Regions from separate parts of the Sporolactobacillus sp. KGMB 08714 genome, predicted to be linked through region 1. Evidence: predicted binding sites of a transcription regulator. Region 1 holds the regulator's gene; the other holds the start of a gene.
What was found. Region 1 encodes Rex, which represses fermentation and respiration genes when NADH is low (regulators of the CRP and FNR family bind a similar motif). Its sites were predicted from a motif close to TTGTGAAATATTTCACAA; they were not measured.
Positions count from the first base shown of each region.

Region 2: a site for Rex is predicted at 4,519-4,536, ahead of arcA (arginine deiminase). Genes of this name have one in related genera too.

Region 1 covers NZ_JAUUBW010000033.1:6,318-21,610, forward strand. Annotated here, with positions in the region: gene Q6A92_RS14035 (ABC-F family ATP-binding cassette domain-containing protein) at 1-1,330, opposite strand, end outside; gene Q6A92_RS14040 (redox-sensing transcriptional repressor Rex) at 1,604-2,248, shown strand; gene map (type I methionyl aminopeptidase) at 2,366-3,127, shown strand; gene Q6A92_RS14050 (CPBP family intramembrane glutamic endopeptidase) at 3,167-3,841, opposite strand; gene groES (co-chaperone GroES) at 4,442-4,726, shown strand; gene groL (chaperonin GroEL) at 4,762-6,387, shown strand; gene Q6A92_RS14065 (YolD-like family protein) at 7,725-8,096, opposite strand; gene Q6A92_RS14070 (hypothetical protein) at 8,093-8,269, opposite strand; gene Q6A92_RS14075 (hypothetical protein) at 8,661-8,849, opposite strand; gene Q6A92_RS14080 (ArsB/NhaD family transporter) at 9,264-10,544, shown strand; gene Q6A92_RS14085 (hypothetical protein) at 10,563-10,853, shown strand; gene Q6A92_RS14090 (ArsB/NhaD family transporter) at 10,974-12,254, shown strand; gene guaA (glutamine-hydrolyzing GMP synthase) at 12,437-13,978, shown strand; gene Q6A92_RS14100 (nucleotide pyrophosphatase) at 14,103-14,492, shown strand; gene Q6A92_RS14105 (hypothetical protein) at 14,644-14,919, shown strand; gene Q6A92_RS14110 (hypothetical protein) at 14,943-15,116, shown strand; gene Q6A92_RS14115 (hypothetical protein) at 15,119-15,293, shown strand, end outside.
Region 2 covers NZ_JAUUBW010000003.1:35,359-50,651, forward strand. Annotated here, with positions in the region: gene Q6A92_RS02270 (class I mannose-6-phosphate isomerase) at 1-1,191, shown strand, start outside; gene Q6A92_RS02275 (glucose-6-phosphate isomerase family protein) at 1,207-1,986, shown strand; gene Q6A92_RS02280 (glucose-6-phosphate isomerase family protein) at 2,007-2,570, shown strand; gene Q6A92_RS20205 (4Fe-4S binding protein) at 3,108-3,188, shown strand; gene Q6A92_RS02285 (hypothetical protein) at 3,417-3,902, shown strand; gene arcA (arginine deiminase) at 4,618-5,850, shown strand; gene argF (ornithine carbamoyltransferase) at 5,873-6,892, shown strand; gene arcD (arginine-ornithine antiporter) at 6,973-8,409, shown strand; gene arcC (carbamate kinase) at 8,449-9,402, shown strand; gene Q6A92_RS02310 (Crp/Fnr family transcriptional regulator) at 9,836-10,540, shown strand; gene Q6A92_RS02315 (bh protein) at 11,631-11,978, shown strand; gene Q6A92_RS02320 (polysaccharide polymerase) at 12,529-13,707, opposite strand; gene Q6A92_RS02325 (MurR/RpiR family transcriptional regulator) at 14,163-15,059, shown strand; gene Q6A92_RS02330 (Zn-dependent hydrolase) at 15,221-15,293, shown strand, end outside.

The DNA.
Region 1 (15,293 bases):
TGGAGACGTCGTCGCCGGAAAAAAGAAATCCTCCAAGCACATTGCGGATCTCGTTCTCCGGCTCCTGCGGATAGTCGTCCCACAGTTCATTGAGCACCGTTTTTCCCGATGTCAGCCTCGTCTGTTCCTGGTCATAGTAACCAGTGGTGACGTGGCTCCCGAGCCTGATTTCGCCGGCCAGCTTCGTCGACCCGCCGGCTATCGATTTCAGCAAGGTCGATTTGCCGATGCCGTTCGGTCCGACCAGCGCCACCCGTTCGCCTCTCGTAATATGAAAGTTCAGTCCGGAAATCATCGCGGCCCCGGAAGAGTAGCCAACCGCTAAATCGACGGCGGTGAGTACATCGCGTCCGCTTTGTTTTTCAATGTCAAAAGAAAAACTGGCCGATTTTTCCTCACCGTACGGTTTTTCCAGAACATCCATTTTTTCCAGCTGTTTGCGTCTGCTCTGCGCCCGTCTGGTTGTAGAGGCGCGTACAATATTTTTCTGTACAAAATCTTCCAGACGGGCGATTTCCTTCTGCTGCTTATCGTAATTTTTTATCGCGGTTTCGTATTCGGCCGCTTTCAGTTCAAGATAGCGGGAATAATTGCCGCTATATTTTCGTGCGGAATGGTTGGCGATTTCATAAACTTTAGTAGCTATCTTGTCGAGAAAATAACGGTCGTGCGAGACGACGAGGATGCTTCCGCTATAACGCTGCAGATATCCTTCGAGCCATGTCAGCGTTTCAATGTCCAGATGGTTGGTCGGTTCGTCAAGAATGAGCAGATCGGGTTTGATCAATAATAATTTACCGAGGGCGAGCTGCGTTTTCTGGCCGCCGGAAAGATTGCCGACAGGCGTTGCATCCGGAAATCCGCCGAAATTCAGGCCGTTCAGCACACTGCGGATTTCGGATTGGTAGGTATAGCCGCCCTTTGATTTATATTCTGCCTGAAGCGCGTCATAGGTCCCGAGCAGCTGGTCGTAGTCCTGGCTGTTTGAGAAGCGTCCGGGGTCGGCCATTTTCTCTTCCATCTTGCGGAGCTTCTTTTCCATGGTGGTCAGCGGACTGAAAACCGTCAGCAGCTCGTCATAGATCCCCTTCTTGGAATTCAGTGTGGCATTCTGCGGCAGGTAGCCGATTGTTCGGTCCTTGGGGATGATCACCTCACCGCTGTCGGCGCTCATCACGCCGGCGATGATTTTCAGAAGTGTCGATTTTCCGGCGCCGTTGCGCCCGACCAGCGCAACGCGTTCTCCAAACTTCACCTCAATCGAGATATTCGATAAAATAAGTTCAGCAGCAAAAGATTTGCTGATCTTATTTGTTTGCAGAAGTATCATTTACGTTCACCTCAAAAAGCCAGGGCACGCTGAAATAATGCGGCACATGCTTTCAATTAGTCAGGTATGGTTCCTCATTCATTATTCATTGTAGCCTAATCCTGTTTTATTCGGCAACTGTGCAGCAGAAAGGCAGGGGCTGTGAAAAAAGTACGGCGATCTAATTCAAACAAATCAATTGCTGAATGATGTATAGTGTAGAAAGGATGTCCCGGCAGGTATCAAACATTAGCGGACGCGCCTCCGGGCATTTCATGGGAGGGTTATGAAACGATGTCAAATCAAAGAGTGCCGCAGGCAACGGCCGAGCGGCTGCCGATCTACTACCGATCTCTGCAGCATCTCGTGTCTATCGGAAAAACACGGATCTCGTCTTCGGAGCTGGGAAAGATCGTGCAGGTAGATTCAACAACGATTCGAAAGGATTTTTCCTATTTCGGGGCGCTGGGGAGAAAGGGATACGGATACAATACTCAGCGCCTGCTTGATTTTTTAGGTAAAACACTTTATCAGGACGAACTGTCCAAGGTGATCTTGATCGGTGTCGGTCACCTCGGGACGGCCCTCCTGAATCATAACTTTAGAAAAAATAATAATACGCAGATTGTAAAAGCCTATGATATCAATCCTTTGAAAATCGGACAGCAGATCGGCGGTACAGTCATTCATTATATGGGGGATCTGGCAGCCGATGACAACCATGACATTGCTGCGGCCATATTAACGGTTCCGGCGGATCAGGCGCAGGGTGCGGCTGAACAGGCGATGGCATCGGGAATCCGCGGCTTTTTAAATTTTTCTCCCGTCAGACTTTCTCTTCCTCCGGATGTGTATGTACGGCATGTCGACATGACAGTGGAGCTTCAGGCTTTGATCTATTTTCTGAATCACGGGATAGAGGAAAAACAATCCGAATGATTCCGGCATAAATAAAGTGGTAAAATACAATCGTGATGCTCCGGGGGAACAGACTGCCAAAAATGCCGATCTTTATAAAAAGGCCCTGGAGAAACGATACAGAGGTGGAACGTACGTATGATACAGTTAAAGTCAAAAAAAGAAATTGCCGAAATGAAAAAGTCCGGCCAGCTGCTTGCGCTGACGCACAAGAAAATCAAATCGATGATTAAACCGGGAATAACCACATGGGAAATCGAGGAATTCGTCAATGACTTTCTTGAAAAGCACGGAGCGACTCCGGAGGAGAAGGGGTTTCAAGGTTACCGCTTTGCCACATGCGCTTCGGTCAATGACGAGATCTGCCACGGATTTCCAAATAAAAAGCCGCTGAAAAACGGCGATATCGTGACGATCGACATGGTGGTCAATCTGAACGGCGCGCTGTCTGATTCGGCGTGGAGTTACGGAGTGGGAACCATTTCCGATGAAGCGGAGCATTTGCTGAAGACGACCAAGGAAGCCCTGTATGAGGGGATCAAGCAATCCGTCGTCGGCAACCGGCTGGGCGATATCGGCCACGCCATTCAGGAATATGCCGAGTCCAGAGGGCTGAGCGTTGTACGCGAGTTTGTCGGCCACGGCATCGGGCCGACGATGCATGAAGATCCGCCGGTCGCTCATTACGGCAAACAGGGGCGCGGGCTCCGCCTCAGGGACGGCATGACGATTACGATTGAACCGATGCTCAATATCGGCGACTGGCGTTCAAAAATCGACAGCAACGGCTGGACGGCACGGACAATTGACGGATCGCTTTCCGCTCAGTATGAGCACACGCTGGCGATCACGAAGGACGGTCCGGAAATTCTGACGGCACTGGAAGACGATGAAGGATAATAATGAAAAACGCGGGACCCCGGCGGATCCCGTGTTTTTTTAATGACCTGTCAGCTGGATAAACGACGGCGACGAGAGCGTCAGGCTGATCGCGACAACGGTCGCATTCATCGCGGCATGCATAAACATGTTGACGGCAATCCTCCCCGTTTTCTTGTAGGCATAGCAGAGAAAGAATCCGATGACGAAATAAATGAGAAGATGCTGAAAATCCAAATGTCCGAAGGCAAAGATAAGCGAGCTGATCGATGCAGCAAGAATGAAGCCCATTTTCTTCTTCAGGCTGCCGTAAATGATTTTCCGGAAGACGATTTCTTCCAGCATCGGACCGATGACAGCGACTGCCAGCAAAAACAGCGGCGACATCCGTGCGATTTGGACGACACTCTGGGTGTGTGCCGATTGCGAAGGTTCGCCGAATATGAAAGTATTGATCAGCGATGCCAGAATCTGCAGGGCGAACAGTGCCAAAACGCCGCCGACCGCCCATAGAAGAGATACACTCGCCGGCGCGCGTTCCCCGTTTCGTATGTAACGTTCAGGAAGCAGGAGTAACAGCACGATAATCAATGTCAGAAAAAATATCGCGGTCATGACGACGCCGTAGCCCTGGCCTTTAGGAAAAAATCCGGTCAGCCAGGCGAAACCGGGAATCAAAGGCGACAGAAAACAAATCAGATAAATAATGACAATGGATATGTATCTTTTCGTCAAGCGACGACACCTCGTGTTCTCGAAAATTTTATCAGGGCTTTGAGGGGGGAACCGGCGCGGTTTCCGATCAGAAACAGGATTCTTTTGATGCGCCGCCGCGCTCATACATCCTATTTTAACATAGCGGCGTGTGCCTCTCCTTTTCCATATTACCGAACCTGTTGGTTCATCTCCCCATAATATTCGTCCGTTGGCGGAATATATGCCTTCGGCCGGCATGCCTGTTCCGGGCAGAGCGGGGCTCTTATCTCAAACAGGCCGCTTTCGGAAACAGAGAGAGGATAACGGGCCGAAATCAGGCCGCCGATCCGCGGCCTATTGTGCATCCTGTTTTATAAGTATAAAGTTTCAGCAAGTCATAGGTATAAGCAGGCGGACAAAGATACTGCATCCGCGGCCTGTCCGTCGCCCGGCTGCCCGCGGCATCGCAACTAAGCTTCCGGCTTTGCCTGAAGGCCGGCCGATCGGCAAGTTTTCTTTATGAAAAGCTTGCAAATCAAAATGGAATTGATTATTATATTAAATGGATTAGCACTCGGACGAATAGAGTGCTAACAAAGTACTTTACTTAACATTCAATTTAAGGAGGGTATTTCTTTCATGTTAAAGCCATTGGGTGATCGCATCGTTATCGAACCACAAGAAAAAGAAGAAAAAACTGCAAGTGGTATCGTGCTGCCGGACTCGGCGAAGGAGAAGCCGCAAGAAGGACGGGTTGTTGCTGTCGGTGCAGGCAAAGTTTCTGATGCAGGTGAACGCATTGCACTGGATGTAAAAGAGGGAGAAAAGGTCCTCTTCTCAAAATACGCCGGTACGGAAGTCAAATATGACGGCAAGACCTACCTGGTTGTTCGTCAGGACGACGTTTTGGCAGTCATTGAATAAATCAATCGATTAATATTCAGGAGGGACTATCCACGATGGCAAAAGAAATTAAGTTTAGCGAAGAAGCCCGCCGCTCGATGCTTCGCGGCGTTGACGTTCTGGCAGATGCAGTGAAAGTAACGCTCGGGCCGAAAGGCCGCAACGTTGTATTGGACAAAAAATACGGCTCACCGCTGATTACAAATGACGGTGTGACGATTGCCAAGGAAATTGAGCTTGAAGATAAATTCGAAAACATGGGCGCACGTCTTGTCTCCGAAGTAGCCAGCAAGACAAATGATGTAGCCGGCGACGGAACAACGACCGCTACGGTTCTCGCTCAGGCGATGATCCGCGAAGGCCTGAAAAACGTGACTTCCGGTGCCAATCCGATGGGCATTCGCCGCGGGATTGAAAAAGCGACGGAAGCTGCCGTTGAAGGCCTGAAGAAAATTTCCAAGCCGATCAAAGGCAGGGCATCGATTGCACAGGTTGCCGCCATTTCTTCAGCGGACGAAAAAGTCGGCGAACTGATTGCCGAAGCAATGGAAAAAGTCGGCAACGACGGTGTCGTTACGATTGAAGAATCCAAAGGCTTTGCAACCGAGCTGGATGTGGTTGAAGGTATGCAGTTCGATCGCGGCTATGCGTCGGCTTATATGGTCACCGACCAGGATAAAATGGAAGCTTCTCTTGAAAATCCGTACATTCTGATTACGGATAAAAAGATTTCCAACATTCAGGAAATCCTGCCGATTCTTGAGAAAGTCGTTCAGCAGGGCAAATCAATGCTGATTATTGCCGAAGACGTTGAAGGCGAAGCACTGGCCACTCTCGTTGTCAATAAACTTCGCGGTACGTTCAATGCAGTCGCTGTTAAAGCACCGGGCTTCGGCGACCGCAGAAAGGCTATGCTTGAAGATATCGCAGTCCTGACCGGCGGCCAAGTGATCACGGAAGACCTCGGACTCGACCTCAAATCCACAACGATCGATCAACTCGGCACGGCCGGAAAAGTCATCGTAACAAAAGACAACACGACGATTGTCGAAGGTGCCGGCGATTCCGAGAAGATCGGCGGACGTGTCGGCCAGATCAAGGCACAGCTTGAAGAAACCACTTCTGATTTCGATAAAGAAAAGCTGCAGGAACGTCTGGCAAAGCTGGCCGGCGGCGTAGCCGTTATCAAAGTCGGCGCTGCAACCGAGACAGAACTGAAAGAACGCAAACTGCGCATTGAAGACGCACTGAACTCGACACGCGCTGCCGTTCAGGAAGGTATCGTTGCCGGCGGCGGCACGGCGCTGGCCAATGTGATTAAGGATGTTGCCGCAGTTGATGCAGAGGGCGATGAGAAGACCGGTGTGAACATCGTCATCCGCGCTCTGGAAGAACCGGTTCGCCAGATTGGCGAAAACGCCGGACTCGAAGGCTCTGTCATTGTTGAAAAGCTGAAGGGTCAGAAACCGGGTATCGGCTATGACGCTGCCAAGGACGAATGGGTAGATATGATTGAAGTCGGCATCGTCGACCCGACCAAAGTGACTCGTTACGCACTGCAGAACGCCGCTTCCGTCTCGGCTATGCTCCTGACAACGGAAGCCGTTGTCGCCGATAAGCCGGAAGAACATCCGGAACCGCAAGTACCGGCCGGCGGCGCCGGAATGGGCGGCATGATGTAAAAAATCCTGAATCCCCGGTTCGATCAGGGGCTGCAGGTTATATAGATCCATCCGATGGTTTTTTTACGGGCCATCCATTTAAATGGGCGTTTCTCAAGTGTTCGCCGAACATAAGAGAGACGCTCTTTTTTTCATGGCCGGACGGCGTACAGATTACCCTCATTGTCCATGCGGCCAAGGGCGGTCCATGACCCGCTCCGGGCAAAGTATGGTTGAAGTCGCGGCTTCGCATTCTTTTTGGTCAGGAAAGGTTCATAACCTGTTCCGGACCGACACCTGCCTCTGCAGGCAGAGATGTATGTGTGGCCGGAGACCCGCGGGCGTTACCTGTTTTTGAATTTTGATATGCTTCACGACTAGGCCGATGTGATAGCAAAATCCGTTGAATAAACCTCGCTTCCTATGCTTTTTATCAGGCCCTAAAAAGAAGTCGGATCATTATAAATTTCATCGATTATTCCGCTCACAATTTATCGAGGCATTCAGCAGGCCGGCTCCGCCAAATATTTTCGGTGGACTATTTATTCCACGGCCCGAAGTTCCATGTCTTCAGTTCGGCATCGGGATTCGGGCGCCCGACAGTTTCTTCACTGAGATGTGAAATCATTTTATAAGGAATAGAAAAATGGAACGCCGCTTTTTCCATTGACGCGGCATAAATGACAGTTAACCGTTACTGCAGCAGCAGAGAAGATAGATGTTCATTTTTTGTATAGTTCATTTTGATACGATAACTTGGGGGAGTGTTTTACAGTTCCTGTATGGGCAAAATGTTCTGATTTGCTCTGCAGGGCTTTTTTTTATAAAAAACGCAGTACAAGAGTTTTTAACAAACCAAAAAAGGCAGGAGATGGAATCCTGTTTCACATTGACGGACCGATCCGATGGAGAATCCGTTGATGATAATGGTCGGGTAACAGGGAGTGATGCCCGATTTAGGGGAACATCTGCATTTTTGGGGCCAATCTGCGAAAAATCGTACCGATCAAGGTATTTTGAGACTATGATCGGAGTGCATGGTCCGGAATGATCAATACAGCCGGAGAATCATTAGTAAATGATCAAAATCGCCGGTAAATGGTTCGAAATCAATGAGTACGAATAATCGAAATATGAATTGTTTGTTTCCCCATCCGCATCAACCGCGGAACCAAACGGTTATCTATCTGCTGTAATGACATTAAACACCCTTCGCCCGTTCTGCTGCCGGCAGATTCAGATAAAGAAGTATTCGATCTAAAGAGAACGCTGCTTTCATCAAAAGAGACGTCTCCAAGTCGAAACATCGGCTTATGAGACGCCGCCGGAAGAAAGATCGCCGATATTATATCCGTTTTTTACATGCCGCTAAATGGATCCGCTGCCGGATCCGCTAACTTTATCTCGACGATATCCATCAATGAGATGCAACTGCCCGGCCCGTGCACGTCACATATCTTCAGCTGCCGCCGAGCTGTATCTAATTTTTCAACGCAGCAAATGCTCTTTTTTATATATCCGTTCTGATAATAGCGAAGCGCAACCCGTTTGCTTCCGGACAGCGCTTCACTGAGTGTCCGATTTAATGTCTCCAGTTCCTGGTCATCCAGAGACGGACGTTTCTTTTTTCCCAGATCCGCCTCGTCCTGCCTGAGCGCCTGAACATGTTCCGGCAGCATCATCCGGCTGGATTCCCAGCGCAGGTTGCTTCCCTTGGTTAATTTATTCATGGCAGCAGTCCTCCGTCCTTTTTTGAAGTGTGCTTGGCTTTCTCAATGGCTTTTTCAATTTCTTCTGCGTCATGGCCGGTGCGCTGTTCCAGATCGCTAACCAGTGTTATTCTTCCTGCCGCCGAATCATTCCGCATGATTTGTGCGATCTTTCTTTCAAAGTCAGTCAGCATAAGATCACCTTTTTTTGTTTTCTATTATACACGAATGTATGTTCTTTTCATACTGCCAGAAACGTCTATTTAACAGGACACATCAAAAAAAATGATGATTTTCAAGGAAAAAGCGTTTCGAAAGATAGGCGAATCACATTTTTTAAAATAAATACGGGGTTTGTAAAGATATTCTTGCTTTTAATATTGAAATAATACAATTCCTAGTTGTATAATATGAATTACCTTCTGTTACAATTGCCATCCTTTTTTAACTCACCTCTCTGTGTTACTGCAGAGAGCCTTTTTGTCTATAAAATGGAGGTGCCGCGCCGATCGGTTCAAAACTGAGCAAGCCCCGGGCCGTTTGCGGCGGGGGGCCTGTTCAATATATTAAAAAATGTGGAACGGATTAACCCTGAGGATTGAACGCTCCGGCGATCTGCTGTGCCGTTTTGCCCATCTGCTGCATCGGCTGCTGAACGAACTGCGGAATTGAGCCCCGATTGTTTCGCAGCCATACATATGTTGCCGCACCGGCTCCGCATGCGGCCAAAAACGGCAAGAAGTTATTTCCCATATTGTTTTCCTGCTGTGCCATGTTTTTTCACCTCCCGAATCGGATTCGCCTTTATTTTGAACGTCCGCATCGAAAATATATCATGTAAAAACAGGAAGTTGCGGAGAATCTGCGGCACGGGGAAATAAAGAATTTCAATTTGTAGAACAAGTTAATTGATTTTTAAGAAAGGCGCAGTATGCTTTAGATGTTCGAAAGCAATGTAACTTCCCCCTGTTTTTATTATTGGGCCCTTTGTTGAGGGGGTCTCTTTTTTTATGCGCGGATTTACAGACTGCAGTCCGCGGCCGAAGAAAAAGATTGACAGCGGCGTATGTAATCCGTTATTGTTATTGCAGAAACAGCTGAATAACATGAACGTATTTGGAGGAGCCTGTCAAAACGGGCTCTTTTTATTTTTTTTTGATCATACGGACTTTCGAAGGAGGAAATGAAATGGGGACGGCAGCTTATCTGGCGATTGCGATCTTTATCATTTCCTACGGTGCCATCATTTCTGAAAAAATCAGCAGGACAATTTCAGCAATGATCGGCGGTTCGCTGATGATTTTTTCCGGGGTTATTAGTCAGCATACGGCTCTCGAACATATTGATTTTAATGTAATCGGTCTGCTGATCGGCATGATGATCATCGTTTCGGTTACGGAGGAAACAGGCCTATTCCGGTACGTGGCGATCGGGCTCGGAAAAAGGGTAAAGGGCAGACCGCTTCCCCTGCTCATTATCTTTGCCGCAATGACGGCTGTCGGTTCGGCCTTCCTCGACAATGTAACCACAGTCATGCTGATGGTCCCGGTGACATTCAGTATGAGCCGGCAGCTGAAAATCGATCCGATGCCGTTCCTTATCACAGAAATTCTTATGGCCAATATCGGCGGCACAGCAACGATGATCGGTGATCCGCCCAATATCATGATCGGAAGCGCAGCCGGGAGTATCGACTTTATCGATTTTATCGTGCACCTTGCTCCGATTTCACTATTAGTCGGAACAGCGGTCATGCTGTTTATTTTGATTCTTTACCGAAAAAAGCTCCATACGTCCGATCAGGCCAGAGATCATCTGATGGCCATGGATGAAAAAAATGAAATTACAGATAAAATCACGATGATTAAAGCCGTTTCGATTCTGGCTCTGACTATTTTCGGCTTCTTCATTCACCCGTTGATCCACGCGGAATCTGCGACGGTTGCACTGGCCGGTGCTTTTCTGCTGTTGGTGCTGACAGGGGAAAAGACACTGGAACACACGCTCAGTTCCGTTGAGTGGCCGACGATATTTTTCTTTCTTGGCCTGTTTGTCCTTGTCGGCGGTTTGATTGAAACGGGCATCATGAATCATCTTGCACAATCGGCGATTGATCTGACTGCCGGTAATCTGACTGCCGCTTCTTTTCTTGTTCTATGGCTGAGCGCTATGGCTTCGGCGTTTATGGACAACATTCCGTTTGTCGCGACGATGATTCCGCTGATAGAGGATATGGGACGGATGGGCATCGGCAGTCTTGATCCGCTGTGGTGGAGTCTTGCGCTCGGTGCCTGCCTTGGAGGAAACGGTTCACTCATTGGGGCCAGCGCCAATCTGATTGTCGCCGGACTCGCGGCGAAAGAGGGACGTTTGATCTCATTTACCCGTTATCTGCTGGTCGGTTTTCCCGTGATGCTTGTTTCAGTAACTATGGCGATGGGTTATATTTATGTCAGATATCTGATGTAGTGGAAGGGAGATCCCGGAATGGATAAACTGATCTATCAGGTCAACGATTCACTGATCGCTTTGACCGAACAAAAAAATGAAGACGATGTTGAATTTCTGATCAAGGCGAAAACGGGCGAGGCGTTAAACCGTCTGCGCGCCGTCAGACAATTCTTCGACAGTGATAAAATCTACACGGATATCCTGTTTTACGCGCGGAAAGGCGGCGAATTTCAGGTCATTGTCCGTAAAAATGTTTATGCGCCCTTTATTACCCACCTGTTTCAGCTTCAGCTGATCCGTTCTGTTTCCTGGAAAAGCATTTCATGAAACGGAAAATCAAATGTAACCGGGCACAGCTGCCGTCTTGAAGAAAATAAATGGCCGGGTTTTAGAAAAATTTTCCTTAGCACTTATCAATAACTGAATCTTGGAAAGGATCTGTTTTGCTTGCCAGTCGGAGCCATTTTAGCCATTGCCATTTTTGTTCTCTCCTACGGATTCATAATGGCCGAGAAAATTCACCGGACGATCGTCGTCATGCTCGCTGCCGCGCTGCTGCTGTTCCTCGGCGTTCTTAATCAGAATACTGCAATACGCCATATCGATTTCAACACTCTCGGCCTTCTGGTCGGCATGATGATTATTGTTGCAGTGACTGCCCGGACGGGACTGTTCAAGGCCGTTTCCATTTGGGCGGCAAAGAAGGTGAACGGCCGTCCTGTCGCCCTGCTTACGGTGTTTTCGCTGATTACGGCATTCGGCTTGGCCTTCCTCGATAATGTGACGACCGTGCTGCTCGTCGTTCCCGTGACATTCAGCATCGCCAGGGAACTGGCACTCTCGCCGGTTCCGTTTCTGATGTCGGAGATTTTCATGGCCAACATCGGCGGGACGGCGACGATGATCGGCGATCCGCCCAATATCATGATCGGAAGCGCGGTCAAGGATCTGAGCTTTATGGATTTTATCACGAATCTGACGCCGGTCATCCTGATCATCGCGCTTGCCGTGCTTTCTTTTTTGATCTTTTTTTACCGGAAGCAGCTGCACGTGCGCCGGGACGCGGCGGAAAGGCTTGCCGATCTGAATGCTCGCGACGAAATTACGGACCTGCCGCTCCTGATCAAGTCACTGTTCGTTTTGCTGCTGACGATTTTCGGCTTTTTTCTCCATCAGAGACTCGGAGTCGGGACGGCGACGGTTGCGCTGGCCGGTGCTTTTCTTCTCCTCTTGCTGACCGGTGAGCGATACATGGAGCAGGCGCTTTCCGCCGTGGAATGGCCAACGATTTTTTTCTTCACCGGCTTGTTCGTTCTCGTTGCCGGGCTGGTGGAGACAGGCGTGATTGCCCGTTCTGCCGGTTTCGTTTTGGGGCTGACGGGAGGCAGGACAGTGCCGACGACATTTCTGATTCTCTGGATGAGCGCCATTGCCTCTTCCGTTGTCGACAACATTCCGTTTGTAGCGACGATGATTCCGCTGATTCAGGACATGGGACACATGGGTATCGTCAATCTGGAGCCGTTGTGGTGGAGCCTGTCGCTCGGTGCCTGCCTCGGCGGCAACGGCCTTCTGATCGGCGCGAGCGCCAATCTGATCGTCGCCGGAATCTCGGAGAAAGAAGGCTGTCCGATAACGTTTGCCGCTTTTATGAAAGCCGGTCTTCCGGTAATGTTTCTGTCGCTCGTGATCAGCACCGTCTATGTTTATCTGCGCTATTTGGTCTGATGGGTTGATGAACCCTGTATTCATTGTTAAAATAAGAAAAGTGATTCAAATGTTGCGGATGGTAAATAATGCGTCGCGAAAACTGGAAGCCTCCCGGCCTCCGGCTTTTTAAATGAATCGTATCCGATGGACTATTTGCGAAGACCAAGCGGACGATTAAAATAGATGGGGTGGAGAGCAGGATGGCAGAACCGAATAACTTGATTATCGTCATGGATTTCGGCGGTCAGTACAACCAGCTGATCGCAAGACGCATTCGTGACCTGGGTGTATACAGTGAGCTGTTTCCGCATACGCTGACCGCGGAACAAATTAAGGAAAAGAACCCAAAAGGCATTATCTTTTCAGGCGGACCCAACAGTGTTTATGATCCGGATGCCCCGGACTGCGATCCGGCTATTTTCGATCTGGGCCTGCCGATCCTTGGGATCTGTTACGGCCTTCAATTGATCAGCAAGCACTACGGAGCGACCGTGGAGCGTGCGGCGCGCAGAGAATACGGGAAAGCCGACATTACCGCAAATACGGACAGCGCCCTGTTCCACGGCCTGCCGGCAACACAGACGGTATGGATGAGCCACGGCGACCTGGTTAAGACGCTTCCTGAAGGTTTTGCCATTGAAGCAAGCAGCGAATCGTGCCCGGTTGCAGCGATGGCAAATCCGGCGAAAAAAGTCTATGCGGTTCAATTCCATCCCGAAGTGCGCCACTCCGTATACGGCAACGAGCTGCTGAGAAATTTTGTTTACTCGGTCTGCGGTGCGGAAAAAAGCTGGTCGATGGAACACTTTATTGATGAGCAAATCGAAAAAATCCGCGAAACGGCCGGCGATCGCAAAGTATTGTGCGCGCTGAGCGGCGGTGTCGATTCTTCAGTTGCGGCAGTGCTTGTCCACAAAGCAATCGGCAAACAGCTGACCTGCATTTTTGTCGACCACGGCCTGCTTCGCAAAGGCGAAGCGGAAGGCGTTATCGATACGTTCAAAAATCATTTTCATATGAATTTTATCCATGTTGATGCCAAAAAGCGCTTTTTGGACAAACTGGAAGGTGTCAGCGATCCGGAACGCAAGCGCAAAATTATCGGCAATGAATTTATTTATCTTTTCCAGGATGAAGCCAATAAACTTGAGGATATCTCCTTCCTTGTGCAGGGGACGCTTTACACGGATGTTGTGGAAAGCGGTGCGGGCGGTTCGTCGCGGAACATTAAGTCGCACCACAATGTCGGCGGCCTGCCGAAGGATATGAAATTTAAACTGATCGAACCGCTGAATACACTGTTCAAGGACGAAGTGCGCAAGCTCGGCACGGAACTCGGCATTTCCGATGCCATCGTCTGGCGCCAGCCGTTCCCGGGGCCCGGGCTCGGCATCCGCATCCTCGGCGCGATCACGGAGGACAAGCTGAAGATCGTTCGTGAATCCGATGCTATCCTCCGCGAAGAAATCAAAAAAGCCGGACTCGACCGCGACATCTGGCAGTACTTCACTGTGCTGCCGAACATCCAGAGTGTCGGCGTCATGGGTGACGGCCGCACCTACGATCACTGCGTCGCTATCCGCGCTGTCACTTCAATCGACGGCATGACTTCCGACTGGGCACGGATCCCGTGGGAAGTACTGGAGAAAGTTTCGACGCGCATTGTCAACGAAGTCGAGCACGTCAACCGGATTGTCTACGACATCACGTCGAAGCCGCCGGCAACGATCGAGTGGGAATAAACACGTAGGATAAATTGAATTGAAAAAACCTATTTTAAAAGGTTCATTAAAATATAGAATGTGTGAAATGCCCTAAATTTAAGGTAATCACCCCCACCATTCCCACCAAGAAAGGAGGGCTATAATGAGGCAGACAGTAAGATTGTCGATTGATACGTTAAAAGGCATAAAGATTTTAAAAAAAAATTATGAAAATGAATTTAATGGGTTGAAGCTCAATCAAGGTTATGTTGTTTCTAAAGCATATATCGATACAAAATCAAGTTTAAAAGATGGCGAATGTTGGAAAAAAATAAGAGACGAAAAATTTCCTTTAGATGATTTGAATGGGATAGAGAAGACCGAGGAGAGTCGTACAACTCTTGATTTAAACGATGATGTTTTGAAAGGTATAGATAAAATGAAGCAGGACTTGCCCGGTTCTTTCTCTGTAAAATGGGTGACTACAGGGTATTGTATACGTCTCATTGTTAAGGCTGGTCTTCTGAAGCTAAGAAGCGAACAAAAAATCTAATTAGTATAGTAAAAGAGCATAGGGCTAAATTATGTTCTTTTATTTTTTTAATTTTTTAATTGTCATCAAATTGATGACAATAATCCGGCGATGTGTTATACTGATATTGTCATCAAAATGATGACATGATATAAAACTAGGAGGGATTGTCATGTTCGAAGAAATGTCAGCAAAACAGGTGAAAAAGCTTCATGAAGAAGGGGGAAAAATTTCAGGTGTGCCGGTTGTGTCTCCTCATCATGTAGATGTGGTGAATGCGCAAGAACGGTTGGAAACTATATTTGAAGGTAGGGTGAACGGGAAGTACGTTAAGGAGACTCTCATTGCAAAGGAATATGCCGAATCTCACCATCATTTTCAGACTGGTTCGACCCTATTGGATGATATTGAGCAGGGCAAGACAATTGATTTTAATGATTACCGTTAATCTATGACAGGGGGGGATATGACATGGCATTTGAGACATCGGAAGGGGAAGTTATTAAAAATATTACTATATCTGAGCCAGCTTTAGAAAGAATAGCAGATAAATGGTACAAAGATTTTCCTCATTTGGGGTTGAATTGGGACAGTTTAATTTTGGAAATTATTGGTTCTGCGGAAAAAATAGAGGTGAAAGAATGATAATGAAAGCATTGGATTTTATGGTCAGGGTCAGGTCTCCGGCGAAATATCACCGGGCAAAATCAATATTGAAGGTCTTAGTCTTCATTGCCTTGTCCATGTTCATGATTATTAATATAATTTTAGCTCATAATCTTTGGAAAAAAGTAGGAAGATTAGAAGCTGAAGCACATACAG
Region 2 (15,293 bases), on a different contig from region 1:
TTTGAATGGCGGATGGCCGACCGCCAGAAAATGAAGATATTTGATTGCATTGATTTTCTGCTCGATACGAATACCGGCGACGATCCGAAAATGGTCTCGGGAGCCGATTACAGAGAAGCGCTGCGGGAAGTTGTCCATCGGCCCTTTCGCGTTGTTCCTTATTTTGATGCAAGCGTATGGGGCGGTCAGTGGATGAAAGAGCATTATGGCCTGGACCCGGAAGTTCCAAACTATGGTTGGGCGTTTGACGGTGTCCCGGAAGAAAACAGCCTTTTCCTGCGTTTCGGGGAAGTACGCGTTGAAGTGCCGTCCATTAATTTAGTCCAGCAATTTCCTGACGAGCTTCTGGGTCCTGAAGTCCATGCCCGTTTTGGCGAAGAATTTCCAATTCGATTTGATTATCTTGATACGATGGGGGGAGGAAACCTGAGTTTGCAGGTTCATCCCCTGACTGAGTATATCGAGGATAAATATGGGATGCATTACACTCAGGATGAGAGCTATTATATTCTTCAGTCTACAGATCGTTCCTCCATCTATTTAGGTTTAAAGGATGACGTCCGTAAGGAAGATTTGATGAATGATCTTCGTAAAGCTCAGACCGGTGCCGTACGATTTCCCGATGAAAAATACATCAATCGTTTTCCGGTGAAAAAACACGATCACTATTCAATTCCGGCAGGAACCGTGCATTGCGGAGGCCGCGATACCGTTGTCCTGGAAATCAGCGCAACGCCCTATATCTTCACCTTTAAGCTGTGGGACTGGGGAAGAACCGGCCTTGACGGGAAGCCCCGCCCGATTCATCTGGATGACGGCGGACGGAACATTCAAATGAGCCGCAATACGGAATGGGTAAGAAAAAATCTGGTCAATCCATTTGTCACCCTAAAGAAATCGAAAGGGGAAACAGTTGAGAGAACCGGCCTTCATCAACTTGAATTCATTGAAACACATCGGCACTGGTTCCAAAAGACCGGCTTTTTCGAAACCCACAATAGTGTGAATATGTTAAATCTCGTTGAAGGGGATACGGCAGCCGTTGAAAGCTTGGACAATAATTTTGAACCGTTTGAAATTCACTATGGTGAAACATTTATTGTTCCGGCAAACATCGAGCGGTTTATAATACGCAATAGAAAGCCGAATGGTAAAGAAATTGCGGTCATTCAGGCTTTTGTGCGCAAGTAGAAAGAAGGGAGTTCCATGGATTATAATCCGGGATTTGATATTACGGTGGATGATCGCAATATGACCTTTAAATATGGCAGAAATACATTCGGCCCCGAGCCGGAGTACCGCCGTTTGAAGGATATCAGGAAAAGCCTGATGGATCCTGCTGCCAAGGGACCTGATGTGCTGTACTCTATCGCGATGGATGTCGGCCGGAGCAAAGATCGCGATGATCTGAAGCGGCGCATGCTGTTGTATGGAGCTGTGATTTATGCAAAAGGAAAAATCGGAAGAGAACCCGTTCGGAGTCAGGGGCATATTCATGCGATCTCCCCATCTTCAGATTCGTCCACTCCGGAGGTCTATGAAATTTGGGACGGCGAAGCAATTGTTTATATGCAGGAGACTGCCCATGACGATCCGGGACGCTGCTTTGCCGTCCATGCAAAGAGGGGCGACATCGTGATTGTGCCTCCCGCCTGGGCTCATTGTACCATTAATGCCGACATTCATCACACGATGACGTTCGGTGCGTGGTGCATCCGCGATTATTCATTTGACTATAAGGAAATACGCGCGCATAAAGGCCTTGCATTCTACCCGATAGTCGGTCATGCCGATCAAATAACCTGGCAACGCAATGATCATTACCGGAAATCCGGTTTACAGGAACAGGGACCGCGCAGCTGCAGAGATTTCAATTTGCAAAAAGGAGTCCCTGTTTATAAACAATACGTTGACAATCGAAACCTGTTTGATTTTGTGACCGAGCCAATGAATCACAATGATTTATGGAGAAACTATCAACCTTAATACTTTTGGAAGTGAAATTAATGATAGAAATACAGTCCAGTGATACAATTCTGGATCTTAAATCCGGAAGACTGATTGGCAGCCATCTCAAACGGACAACAACCACGATCGGTGATTTAAGAAATTATTTTAAAGATAGAACAGCTTTAAACAGAATGGATCCGGATCAGGCCGTGTACTGGGTAGAAATGGAGGAAAACAAGCAGAAAGAGGGAGAGGAGGGAGGACTATTCTTCGGAATTTCGCATCTCTGTTGCGGCACGGTCGGCGATGAATTTTTTATGACAAAGGGACATGTTCATAATAAATTTGACACAGCCGAGTACTACTGGGGCATTAAGGGAACCGGATTACTGCTGCTGGACAATCTAAAAGGGAGCAGCCGCTTAATTGAAGTGAAGCCGGGCGCAGTTTTATATATTCCCGGCCGAACGGCCCATCGGTTGATAAATATCGGGAATGAAGAGCTGGCAGTCGGTGCCGTCTGGCAAACGATTTCCGGCCACAACTATGGAAGGGGCGCACAGCTTTTTCATAATCGCGTCACCAAAGTCGGAAACAGCTACCAAGTGACGGAAGCCTGAAGCGCTAAAGAGCATGGCTACACTCAAGTCCGGTAAATGTAACACTGCCGATTGAATCGGCAGGAACATGCGAAGCGAATCCGTCTCACCCGGCAAAGTTGTTCCCCTTCAACAAGAGAAAGGAAAAAACCAAAATGATTCACTTCTTCAATTAAGCCAGCTAAATGGAAGTTTTTTGTTGTTCCGCTAAAAGGCGCTTTCCTGTAATAAGAAAAGCGCTTTTTCCAATTTCACGGTCATATTCCTGAATAACATATTTAAAGAAAATGAGTAGCGACGGGAATATAGCGAAAGGGCTTTCATTTAAATTGCCGCGGCAGATTAATATTTGTTTGAAAGAGTATATGATAAAACTGTAATCTTAGTCTTCGAAATCGTTTAAAGGGATATAGGTTGGCACCATTTATGGTAATAGGGACAAAACTTGGAAATCTGCTTCATATTAAAAGGCTCAGGTTATACGCAGATAAAAATCATGTATTAACTGCCCTATTGTAATAGGAACTGCCCTATGAGTCTTAATGTGGCAGAGAAAGTATGGATGACAACGAGTGTATATTATGCGGGACATGCGCTGATAAATGTCCTAAAAAGGCAATTGCTTATAAAGTGAAATAAAAAACCATCAGAGATATGTCTGACATGTCCCTTTTTTACTTCCAATGAAGTATGCAAAATCAATATCATGACATGTTATTTGAACCAAACCGTTTCACATGTTGGTCATCAATATGAGATCTTTTATGATCACTGAATAAATCCTTTTTGAGCAAAAGTATATGATGCATTTCCGCAGTAACCGGGCATGCGGAACAAATTCCAAGGGAGTAATGGGAGGGAAGTAATATGCTGGGACATTTTGGATTTTCATATGTGGGCTTCATTTATCTATTGATGCTGTTCATTCCCAATATTTTCTGGGCAAAGTATAAACCGGCAGGCTATGATGATATCGTTTCAAATGAAAATAAGATTTTATTGGGATTAGAACGTGTGGGACAGGTGCTGGTTTCCTGCGTGGCAATAATTTTCAATGATTATGACCTTAAACCGTTTTCTTTATGGAGCCTGTGGCTGATTGTATCTTTTATCCTGATGATCATTTATGAAATTTGCTGGATACGGTATTTTAACAGTGAACATACTCTAAAAGATTTTTATGGAAGTTTCTTAGGAATCCCGGTGCCGGGAGCAAGCTTGCCGGTAGCGGCATTTCTGCTGTTAGGTATCTATGGAAAGGTGATCTGGCTTATTATCTCAATTATTATTCTTGGTATAGGGCATATCGGAATTCATTTGCAGCATTTAAAGGAGTACGGGACAGGAGAATAATGGGAATTTATTTAAGCTGTAAAAAGAGAAATGTCATCGGTTAGAAACTTTAATTTAAACCGGGAAGGATAACAGGGTGACAAATTATAGTTCACAATTCACCTTGTAATATAAAATAAAGCAGCTCTTTAAAAGTTCAGAGAAGATGAACGGGTGTGTTTGTTTAACAAGAATTAAATAATTTTAAGGCTGAAACCATATTTGAGTGATTCCATTAAAGGGAGTTTTAATGGAATAAAAAGGAGAAAACATATTGGACATCTATAATATGTTTTCTCCTTTATTTTTTATAATTTAGGTCTTGGCGGCACCCCTGTATCTAATCACTTTTTGAGAAATGAGTACAAAAATCTGAGTCATTAAAACAGTCCTCAAGCCTTGTCTTATAAATGGGTAACACCCAATATCAGAAAATGGAGCTATGGATAAGCCATTTAACCGCAAAAGAATAGGCTGTATGATTTCTGATTTTTATTTTTTGACTAAGCGGCCGGCTATTTGCATGGCATGCATGAGAGAGGGGGAAAAACCCGGTTCACAGAGAAATTAAGATGGCTTTCACACTACGGTCCGACTAGATACATGAGTTGAGGGGATACTCATTAAAAGGATCATGATGTGAAATATTTCACTTTTATCGTGTAATCGCTTTCACTACAGATAAAATGGTAATGGATTATGCTTTAACTGTAAGACAAAAGGGAGATGAAAGATCATGAAATATCCTGTGCATGTGACGTCGGAAATCGGCGAGTTGAAAACAGTCATGCTGCATCGTCCGGGAAAAGAGGTCGAAAATCTGACTCCGGAAATTCTGCAGCGGTTATTGTTTGATGACATTCCTTATTTGCCGTCCGTTCAGAAAGAACATGATTTCTTTGCTACAGCGCTTAGGAATCAGGGAGTCGAAGTCCTTTACCTGGATAAATTAATGGCTGAAGCTTTGCATACCAAGGATATTCGCGAGAAATTTGTCAGTCAGATATTGCGGGAAAGCAATCTGTGCGTCGATGAGTTTTCCCAGATATTGAGCGATTACCTGCTCTCTCTTCCGAATATGGATCTGGTTCATAAAGTGATGGCGGGCATTTTAAAAAAAGAAGTTGTCAAGGCGCAGCCGACCCACTTGTATGAAATGACGGAGAGTCATTATCCGTTCTATCTGGATCCAATGCCCAATCTCTATTTTACAAGGGATCCTTCGGCTATTATCGGCGACGGCATTACCATCAATCGGATGAAAGAGAAGGCAAGGCGAAGGGAATCCATCTTCATAGAATATATTTTCCGTTATCATCCGCGGTTCTCGGAGTATCAGATTCCGATTTGGACCGATCGAAACTTTGAATTTTCCATGGAAGGGGGCGACGAATTAATCATCAGCCCGGAGACTGTCTGTATCGGCATCAGCTCAAGGACTACGGCGCGGGCGATTGAACGGCTGGCCCATCAATTATTTGCCAATCAGGACAAGGTGAAACAAATTATTGCCGTTGAAATTCCGAAGCTGAGATCGTTCATGCACCTGGATACGGTCTTTACAATGGTCGACCGCGACAAGTTTACCATTCATCCGGCGGCACTGGGTGCGGAGGGTGAAATGAATCTTTTCGTAATTGAGAAGGGTGATGAAAAGGGCGGGCTGAAGATCACCAGACGGACAAGTCTGGTCAACACACTGAAAGAAGCACTGAAGCTTCAGGAGATTGACTTTATTCCCTGCGGCGGCGGTGATGAGATCGCATCGGCCCGCGAGCAATGGAACGACGGTTCCAATACGTTGGCGATTGCTCCCGGTGTTGTGGTCACTTACGATCGAAATTATGTTTCAAATGAAATTTTGCGGGAACACGGCATTGAAGTGATCGAAGTGCCGAGCTCGGAACTGTCGCGGGGACGCGGGGGTCCAAGATGCATGAGCATGCCGCTTTATCGGGAAGATATCTGAACAAAAAACGGGGGAATATGAGATGGAAAAAATAAATGAAAGAATTAAGGAAAACCTGAGGGGTCGCAGTCTGTTAAGAATTGAAGATTTTTCAAGAGAAGAATTGACTTATTTGCTGGAACTTGCGGCCGAGTTAAAGAGGAAAAAGCATCAGCATATTCCCCATCATGACTTGAGCGGGAAGAATATCGCTCTTTTGTTTGAAAAGCCTTCTACCCGGACGCGCTGTGCTTTTACAGTGGCAAGCATTGATTTGGGGGCCCACCCCGAATATCTGGGAAAAGGGGATATTCAATTCGGGAAAAAAGAGTCGGTGGAAGATACGGCCCGTGTATTAGGGAGAATGTTCGACGGTATTGAATTCAGGGGATTCAGCCAGGATACGGTCAATCAACTGGCGGCCTACTCCGGCGTGCCGGTCTGGAACGGACTGACCGACGAATCCCATCCGACGCAGATTTTAGCGGACTTTTTAACGATCAAAGAACAGTTTGGAAAATTAAAGGGTGTAACCTTGCTCTTTATCGGAGATGGGCGGAACAATGTGGCCAATAGCCTGCTGATCGGCGCCAGCAAGTTCGGCATGGACATGAGAATCTGCGGCCCGCGATCGTTGTTTCCGAATGAACGGATCGTGTCGCTGGCGAAATCCCATGCCGAAGAATCCGGCGGCAGCGTGATGGTGACCGATGATATCGGCCGGGCAGCCGCCGGGGCCGATGTGATCTATACCGACGTATGGGTATCTATGGGCGAGGAGGATAAATATGCGGAAAGAATCCGGCTGCTCAAACCTTATCAAGTCAACCGGCAGCTGATTGAAAAAACGGGTAAAGATAATTACATTTTTCTTCATTGTTTACCGTCGATCCATGATTTGAATACTGAAATCGGCCGATCGGTTTATGAAAAATTCGGGTTAAAGGCGATGGAAGTGACGGATGAAATTTTTAAGGGACCGCATTCACATGTCTTTGATGAGGCAGAAAACAGGATGCATACCATTAAAGCTGTGATGCTGGCCACTTTGCAAAATGAATAGCGGATCGGCGCGGCCTGCGGGAAGGGCCTTCCGCTCCTTTCCCCGGCCCATGCCCGTCTGCGGCAAAGGGGGATATCATCATGGAAGATGATAAAAAGTTAAATTTACTTTCACTCATTGCGCTAGTAATCGGATCAATGATCGGCGGTGGGGCATTTAATCTCCCAAGTGATATGGCACAGGGCGCGAACGCGGGTGCCATCGTCATAAGCTGGGTCATAACCGGCATCGGCATTGTTGCGCTCGGCCTCGTTTTTCAAAATTTGGTCATGAAGAAACCGGAACTGGATGCCGGTATCTATAGTTATGCGAAAGCGGGATTCGGACGGTACATGGGCTTTAACAGTGCCTGGGGATACTGGCTTTCCGCGTGGCTCGGGAACGTGGCCTATGGCACGCTGGTCTTCAGCGCGATCGGCTACTTCATAAAAACTTTTTCAGGCGGGCAGAATCTCGCATCCATTATCGGGGCGTCCGTCTTACTGTGGGCGGTGCATTGTCTCGTTTTAAGAGGTGTGCATTCCGCGGCTCTTGTCAATCTGGTGGCAACGATCGCCAAGCTTGTTCCGGTCTTTCTCTTTATCATTATTGCTATTTTTGCTTTTCATGCGAAACTGTTTTTGAATGATTTTTGGGGACTGCATAACGCCCCGTTTTCATGGAGTTCCGTCCGTGATCAAGTATCGAGCACCATGCTTGTAACGTTATGGGTGTTCATTGGCGTTGAAGGGGCGGTCGTTGTTTCGGAGCGGGCCAAAAATCGCCGCGATGTCGGAATTGCGACCATTATCGGCTTAATTGTAACGTTGTTCAGCTATATCTGCATTTCGCTGCTTTCTTTGGGTGTCATGAGCAAAGGACAGCTGACTGGCCTGTCAAATCCGTCCATGGCCTATGTATTTGAAGATATTGTCGGTAAATGGGGAGCGGCGTTTATTAATCTGGGCCTGATCGTTTCTGTGCTCAGCGCATGGATCTCCTGGACTATTTTCGCTGCTGAAATTCCGTTTGCGGCGGCAAAAGACGGCGTCTTTCCTTCATATCTGAAAAAGGAGAATAAACATGGTGCGCCGGTTTATTCGCTCTGGCTGACAAACGGACTGATTCAGGTCTTCCTGTTAACCCTGCTTCTGACGGACCGGGCCTATAACTTCGCTTTTTCGCTTGCGACTTCCGCTATTCTGATTCCGTATCTGTTCTCTGCGCTCTATCAGGTGAAACTGGCGATTTCGAATGACGGATATCAGGATCTCCGCAGGGGCATACGGATTAGGGATATGGTGATCGGCATAGTGGCCAGTGTTTATTCGGCCTGGCTGATCTACGGAGCAGGCATGAAATTCCTGCTGCTGACAACCATTTTGTATGCGGTCGGCATCTTCGTTTACTGGCGGGCACAAAAAGAGAATCATCAAACGCCTCTTTTCACAAAACCCGAAGCGGTATTTGCTCTGTTTATTTCGGTGATGGCGATTTGGGCGATCATCGACTTGATATTGGGTGTCATCACGTTATAACAAACCGGTCGCCGGCTTTGAGAATTGGGGGAATAAATCATGACTGAAGAGAAAAAAGTGGTCATTGCTCTGGGCGGCAATGCAATTGAGACCAATAACGACGCCACAGCGAAAGCGCAGCAGAAAGCGATCGCCCATACGGCGGAACAATTAGTGCAAATCACAAAAAACGGCTATAAGATTGCCATTACACACGGAAACGGACCTCAGGTCGGCAATATATTATTGCAACAAAAAGCGGCGGATTCGAGAAAGACGCCCCCGATGCCGATCGATACGTGCGGAGCGATGAGCCAGGGAATGATCGGCTATTGGATGGTGAACGCCTTGGATAATGCTTTTGCAAAGGAAAACATTTCCAAAAAAACGGTCAATATCCTGACGCGCTCGCTTGTATCCGCGAATGATCAGGCGTTCGTTCATCCGGTCAAACCGATCGGTCCTTTTTACAGTGAAGAAGAAGCGAAGAAAATGATGGCGGACGAGCACATTCTCTTTAAGGAAGATGCCGGAAGGGGTTACCGGCGTGTGATTGCTTCTCCCTATCCAAACGAGATTGTTGAATATCAGGCGATTCGGGATTTAATGAATACCGGCTATGTAGTCGTCGCGGTCGGCGGCGGCGGCGTTCCGGTGATTCAGGGAACGAATGGTTACAAAGGTGTCGAAGCCGTCATCGATAAAGATTTCGGCGCTCAAAAACTGGCGGAAGGAATCGACGCCGACATTTTGCTGCTTCTGACCGCGGTGGACAGTGTTTATATTTATTTTAATACTCCGCAGCAAAAAAAACTGGACACCGTTTCGGTGAGCAGGCTGCGCCGCTATATCGCCGAGAACCATTTTGCGGAGGGCAGCATGCTGCCGAAAATCAAAGCCGCCATCTCTTTTGTCCAGGCCCGATCAGGCCGCCGGGCGATCATTACCTCACTGGATCATGCTCAGGAAGCATTGGCCGGCGGGCCGGCCGGCACGGTCATTTACGCCGATTAAGCAGAATGATCATTCTGCTGCAGCCGGGGAAAAGGCGCTGCGGATTCTCTGCCCCTCCGCCGTAAGAGTCATGACACTCAATGATTATTGATGCGTTTTCGAAGAGGTGAGTGACAGTCTGAAGTCTTGGGTCCGATTCCCGGAGATTTTATTAGCGGCGGCTGCTCCTGTATGTTTCCCGAAGAGGCGGATTGGAACCCTTGACCCGCTTTTCCGGGAAATATTATGGCGGTCATCGGTTTTTTGAAAATGGATCCGCTGCGGTCTCGGCATGCCTATCTGCCTACGGTTTTTCTCAGGCACTTTAAGAAGTGGTCTCTGTTTTGCGAGAGATCACTTTTTTACATAAATTTCTCCTGTTTCATTGAAATAACCGACCCACTAAACTACGATAAAAGTAGGGAAGAAAACGCTTTATTAGGAGGGAGCAGCCATGGATAAAGAAAAGGCAAGGCAGCTTTTATCAAAGTTTTTTATCTTCTCCGATTATTCCGATGAGGAGCTGGCTTCGATTTATTCCTCTATTTATTTGCGTCATTATAGTAAAGGGCAGATGCTTTTTATTGAAGGGGATCCGCGTGACCGAATCTATTTTTTACTCAGCGGTTACGTCAAGTATGAACGCACGAATACAAAAGCAACCTTAATGTACACGGACTATGTCAAGCCATACAGCCTTTTTCCGTACGGCGGGATGCTGTCGGATATAAATTATCATTACTCAGCGATCGTTGCGGCCGATGTTTCGCTTTTTTATATTCCGACATCCGTTTTTGAGGCGTTCGTCGTCGGACATTCCCGGGCAATGGTCGAGCTTATCCATCAATTGTCGCGGATATTGGAACTGCACGAAAAACGGCTGCAGACGATCACCGTTTCCAGTGCAAGCGAGCGGGTCATCCACGCTTTGCGCTATCTGGTGATTGATCTGGGCAGGCAGGACGGCTGTGAGATCACCCTGCCTTTTCACTTATCCACTGTGGATTTAGCAGGACTATCAGGCACGACGCGTGAAACGGTCAGCCACGTTTTGAGCAGGCTGAGGAGGGATCATGCCGTCACCATTCAGAATCAGAAAATCATCATTCATAATCCTCATATTTTTGATATCGGAGAAAGAGAAACCGTCACCATTTGATCACATAAAGCAAGAGCTTCATTAAGAAAACATTTGGCGGCTCCATCAGAGGGAAAAGAAAAGCCGCCTTATAGATCTTTCGGTAATTCAAGACTGGAGAAGAAGGCGCGCCCTCAGAAACAGGCGGATTGGAGAAATCGCTGTAAAGATGAATCAGAGATTTCCGGACGCTACACTCTTCACGCGTTGCAAGCGGATATAATACCTCATAAGAAGCAGAGACCCCGATATTGTGGCACAATCTTTTTTTCTCTATGCCATGCAAAAGGACGGAGGAAAGCGTAAAAAAATCGATCCTTCGATTTACTCATTATCCCGTTAGATCAAGATCAACCGCGATTCGCATGGATAGATCGCAGACCGGCCTATCGCGGCCTTTTGCTGATCATCAGTATTTAGCTGATGGAAAGAACGGGAATTCTGTGCCATTACTTTGCTGGATGTTAATGGATTTGCCTTATTCCCTCCTCAACTCTATGAATATGCTATGCTGATTGCCGGAAAGAAAATAACTTCAATAGATGAGCCTCCTTCTTACCGGTGAATGTTAATGAAAATAATAATTAATTCTATAGCAATTGGAAGGGCGCCCTCTAATCGGACGCTATTCACTTTTTTGCCGGAAAAAGCGCAGCATTGGCCGTGGGAGAATCGCTTTGCATTTCCGTATATCAGGCTATCGGAAGATCCCGATGTTAGGGTATTTTTTCTGAAATAGCAGCATAATGATACCAATGAAAATAATCCGTTCAGTGAAAAAATACTGATGCGGCCTGTGATCATTCCCGGCAATCCGGGATAATCGAACTTTTCAGGGGACGAGCACTGATAGAAATTTTTTCTGTATCAGTTTCGGAAATCCTGACGGAAGACAAACCGAGTCAATGCGCATATTATCCGGAAGAAAGGCTGAGCGGGAACCCGCGGTTTTTTGGAACAGGTGAAGAAGGAAATGAGTGTAACGTCGTGTTAAAATAACTTATAAGGATCAAGCCGTTTATCGTGTTACTGAAGGAGGATGCTTTTTATTAAGAAAAACAAAAAAATGGCCGCGATCCATCAAACTGCTGAGTCAGGGAGGAAAATCAGGATGAAAAAGCACGAAGTGGAAGCTGATTTATTCTGTACGAATTGCGATCGTGAAACAGCCCATAAAATAGTCTACATTAATGATCAAATTGCTCAAATAGAATGCGAACAGTGTCATCAGGCCATAAACATGGAGATCGATGTCGTGAAGGAATTTTATAAGGAATTGTACCAAAAAATCGCAACCAAACCGACAAGAATCACGCAGGAATACAGGCAGGATCTCAGTGCCTTTCTCAGAAAACTGCCGTTTCGAGTCATTAGCAAGCCGTACCGGGTGATCAAGGAATTAAATGAATCCAGAAAGATTATAGAGCAGTACAGACAAAAAAATGATGGCGTCAAATGAACGATTTATAACAAAAAATAGGCTTCATTGGCAACGAAAGGGCCCTCCATACCTGCCTTTTGCCCCATTCAGCACCCTCTTGAAGGCTCCTTTGTTCTGCCCGGGGCATCCACCCATTTTGTAATCTTCACCGTATCGCCGCAAAAGGGCAGAAACCGGCTGCCATAATCGGCAGCGATGCGATTGCCGCCCAGCCTGTCGCATATTATGCCGCTATTTGGATGTCGGCGTCCCCGGGCAACTGTCAATCCTCGGCCATCAAGGGACAGTGCAGTGAACCGGTTCTCATAGTACTTTAAAAGTGTTCTGTCGATATTTTAACAGCTCTTCTTTGAGGAATAAAAGAAAATGTCCCAGCCCGGAGCGGGTTATCGAAAATTCCTGCACAAAGAATAAAAAACATTGAACCCCCTTCGTTAAATACAGGTATCGTGGCCGGCGACCGGGAAACGTTAGTGATACTCATTGCGGTCTCTGTGCGCCGTCTTCCAGCGCCCCAGTTAGCTTTTTCTCAAGCCAGCCGTTTATACCTGCATCTACATGAGCGGTTTTATCTCTCTATACGGGGAATTTGCTGATCTGCTTTTTCGTTTCTGAAATTTGCCGCAAGCATGAACAGGGTAAAATTCAGCGGAGAGAACAGGTTCGCTTCCCACATTGTCTCCAGACCGACAAGGGTCACGATGATTGCCGGCAAATAGTTTTTTGCGGCAATCAGCCGATATATCCGCAAACAGATCCAGAGCAGAAATAAGACTGTGAAAACGATACCGAACTTGAACAGTATGTGCAAATAGGACGAGTCAATATAGAAATAATTATGGATTGAAGCAATGGGACCTGCTCTTCCGCCCCCTGTTTCTATCACATGCTGGCCAAACCAGGTGATCGGATAACGCTGAAAGGCCGTATACCCGAGCTGCAGGCGGCCCGTTAATAGTTGATCGAGATGGATGTTTCCGATCATGCCCTTGTTGTAGGCATACATCTTGGTTATCGTAAGCGCTGTGAAGGCAAAGAGCGGGTATGAGATCGGCATAAATAATTTACCGAATGTCTTCATCGGCCCGATGTGCGGAATTTTAATAAGGAAAGGTGCAGCCGTCAATAGAACAATGCCCAGTGTATCATTCCGTGCATTCATATAGTGAAAAACAATGGCAGCCGCAAGGCCCAGTCCTATGACAGAAAAAGCACCTAATTTCTTTTTTAAATACACATAAGCCGCTGCAGCAAGGAAAATAAGATCGGACATCACCGTCGCCTGTGTCATGCCGAATGCATGGCGCACAGCTCCATCTCTGATTTCTTTATAATTAGGTATCCATCCGAAGTGAGAACCGATGTAAAGCATCATTATCGAAGCAGTCAAAGTAAAGAATGCTGTTCTTGCGGTCGTTTTCCATCGGACATCGTGCAATAAAAATATCAGCACAACGATGACTAACGGCATTGGGTCCTGTGCATGATAGGAGATCAAGCCGGCAAAAGCAGCCGAGACGCTAAGGAAAACAAGAATTTTAATATCATATCTTTGAAAAAAAATCTTGAGCATTGCAAAGATGATCATGCAGATCAGCAGATAGCTGGTTTTTAGATAGGGCGCAAAAAACAGGGCGGAATTTTGGAGAATGCAGTATAAAAGTGCAAAAGTGAAACATACAATTTCACCCACGCTGACGATTTTCTTTTTTTTATTTTTGCTTCTTTTAATTCGCAGTGTCTGCATCAACGTTTTTCCCACGTTTTTCAAAACCGCCGTACTAATGATTTTCCCCCCTTGCGTGACACAAAACTTGATAAATAAATATACGTATAGCATTTAAATTTGTGTCCCAGAACCATGCATAAAGAGATCGACAGTGCCTATAACTTCCTAAAGAAAAAAATTTTTTCCATCACCCACTTGCTGATTCCTATACACTGATTCTATCAGAAGGGTGCCAGACACTGGTAAGAAAGGACTTTTAATCAACCAGTAGATCCTAAATGATTAACTATCGATACTTTGCCAATACCTTAAAGCCAGTAAAAAAGCGAAAATTTAATAATATATAATAAAATCTAAATTATTAGATTGACTTTCTGTACGGCATGAATATAATTATTTATATATACTTTATATTGAATGAATCCATTAATTATTGATTATTCTAATATTTATATTTAGGTGTGGTGACATAATTGAACTACAAAACAGATATAGGTAAGCTGGATGATCTCAAAGAAAAAATAGCTATTGTGTCTCAGGAATCCCCAACGTATGAGAAACTTGCTCTTTATTTTGAGAAGGGATACAAACATATAATTTTTATGACTGCATCTGAAGTAGCAGCACAGGCCGATGTCAGCCAGGGCAGTGTTTCGAGATTTTGCATTGCACTTGGTTACAAAGGTTATAACGATTTTTTGCATAACCTTCAGCAATTTGTCAGAAAAGAAATTACAGCCCCGCAAAGATTGCAGTTCACGGCTAAATCAAACAAAAGCATCATAAATATATTAAAAATGGAGCGTGAAAACATTGATGAGTTAGAGAGCATTTTGAATCAATCTGATTATCGGAAACTGGTTGAAAATATTGTTTCAGCAAAGCGTTTGGTGCTTATTTCGGCGAGAATGTCGGCAACCTTATTATCTTATACTTATTATATTCTGAATAAAATAAGAAATGACATTATTCGAGTTACTCCAAACAGTCCGGAATGGGAAACTTTAGAATTGCTTGATCCCGCTGATGTGCATATAGTAACGATTGTTTTTCCGAGATATCCCAATATATTGTTACATAAATTAAACGAACTTCACCAAAAAAATTTTTCCATCTCAGCGATTACTGACAGTGTGACATCTCCGGTATTCAGCGTGGCTGATCCGGTAGTCAGTGTGCCGATTACAACCTCTTCAATTTTTGATATATACAGTACACCGATCCTCTTTCTCAATTTGTTGTTACGGGATGTTGCCAGAGAAACTGAGGGACTGGAAAAAAGAATGAGCAAACTCGAAGAACTGGATCGAATCCATCAAACTTATTATAAGATGCGGCCACATCATTCAGACAACGCTAGGAATGAATGAATGTATCCATTTGTTTTCAAAAAATGTTTCCGGAAAGATTAGAAATATTATTGTGGGATAAGCGCATCACCTTCTTTTTTTGACGTGGGTGCTGCTTTAACCAAAAAAATCGGAATATATACATAATATTAAATTATGTATTGAAACGAGGGTTCTGAGAAGTGGAAAATTATCAGAATAGAAGTATAAGTTCAATTCGGGTGAACAGAAAGAGGCTCGATGAGCGGCTGAAAA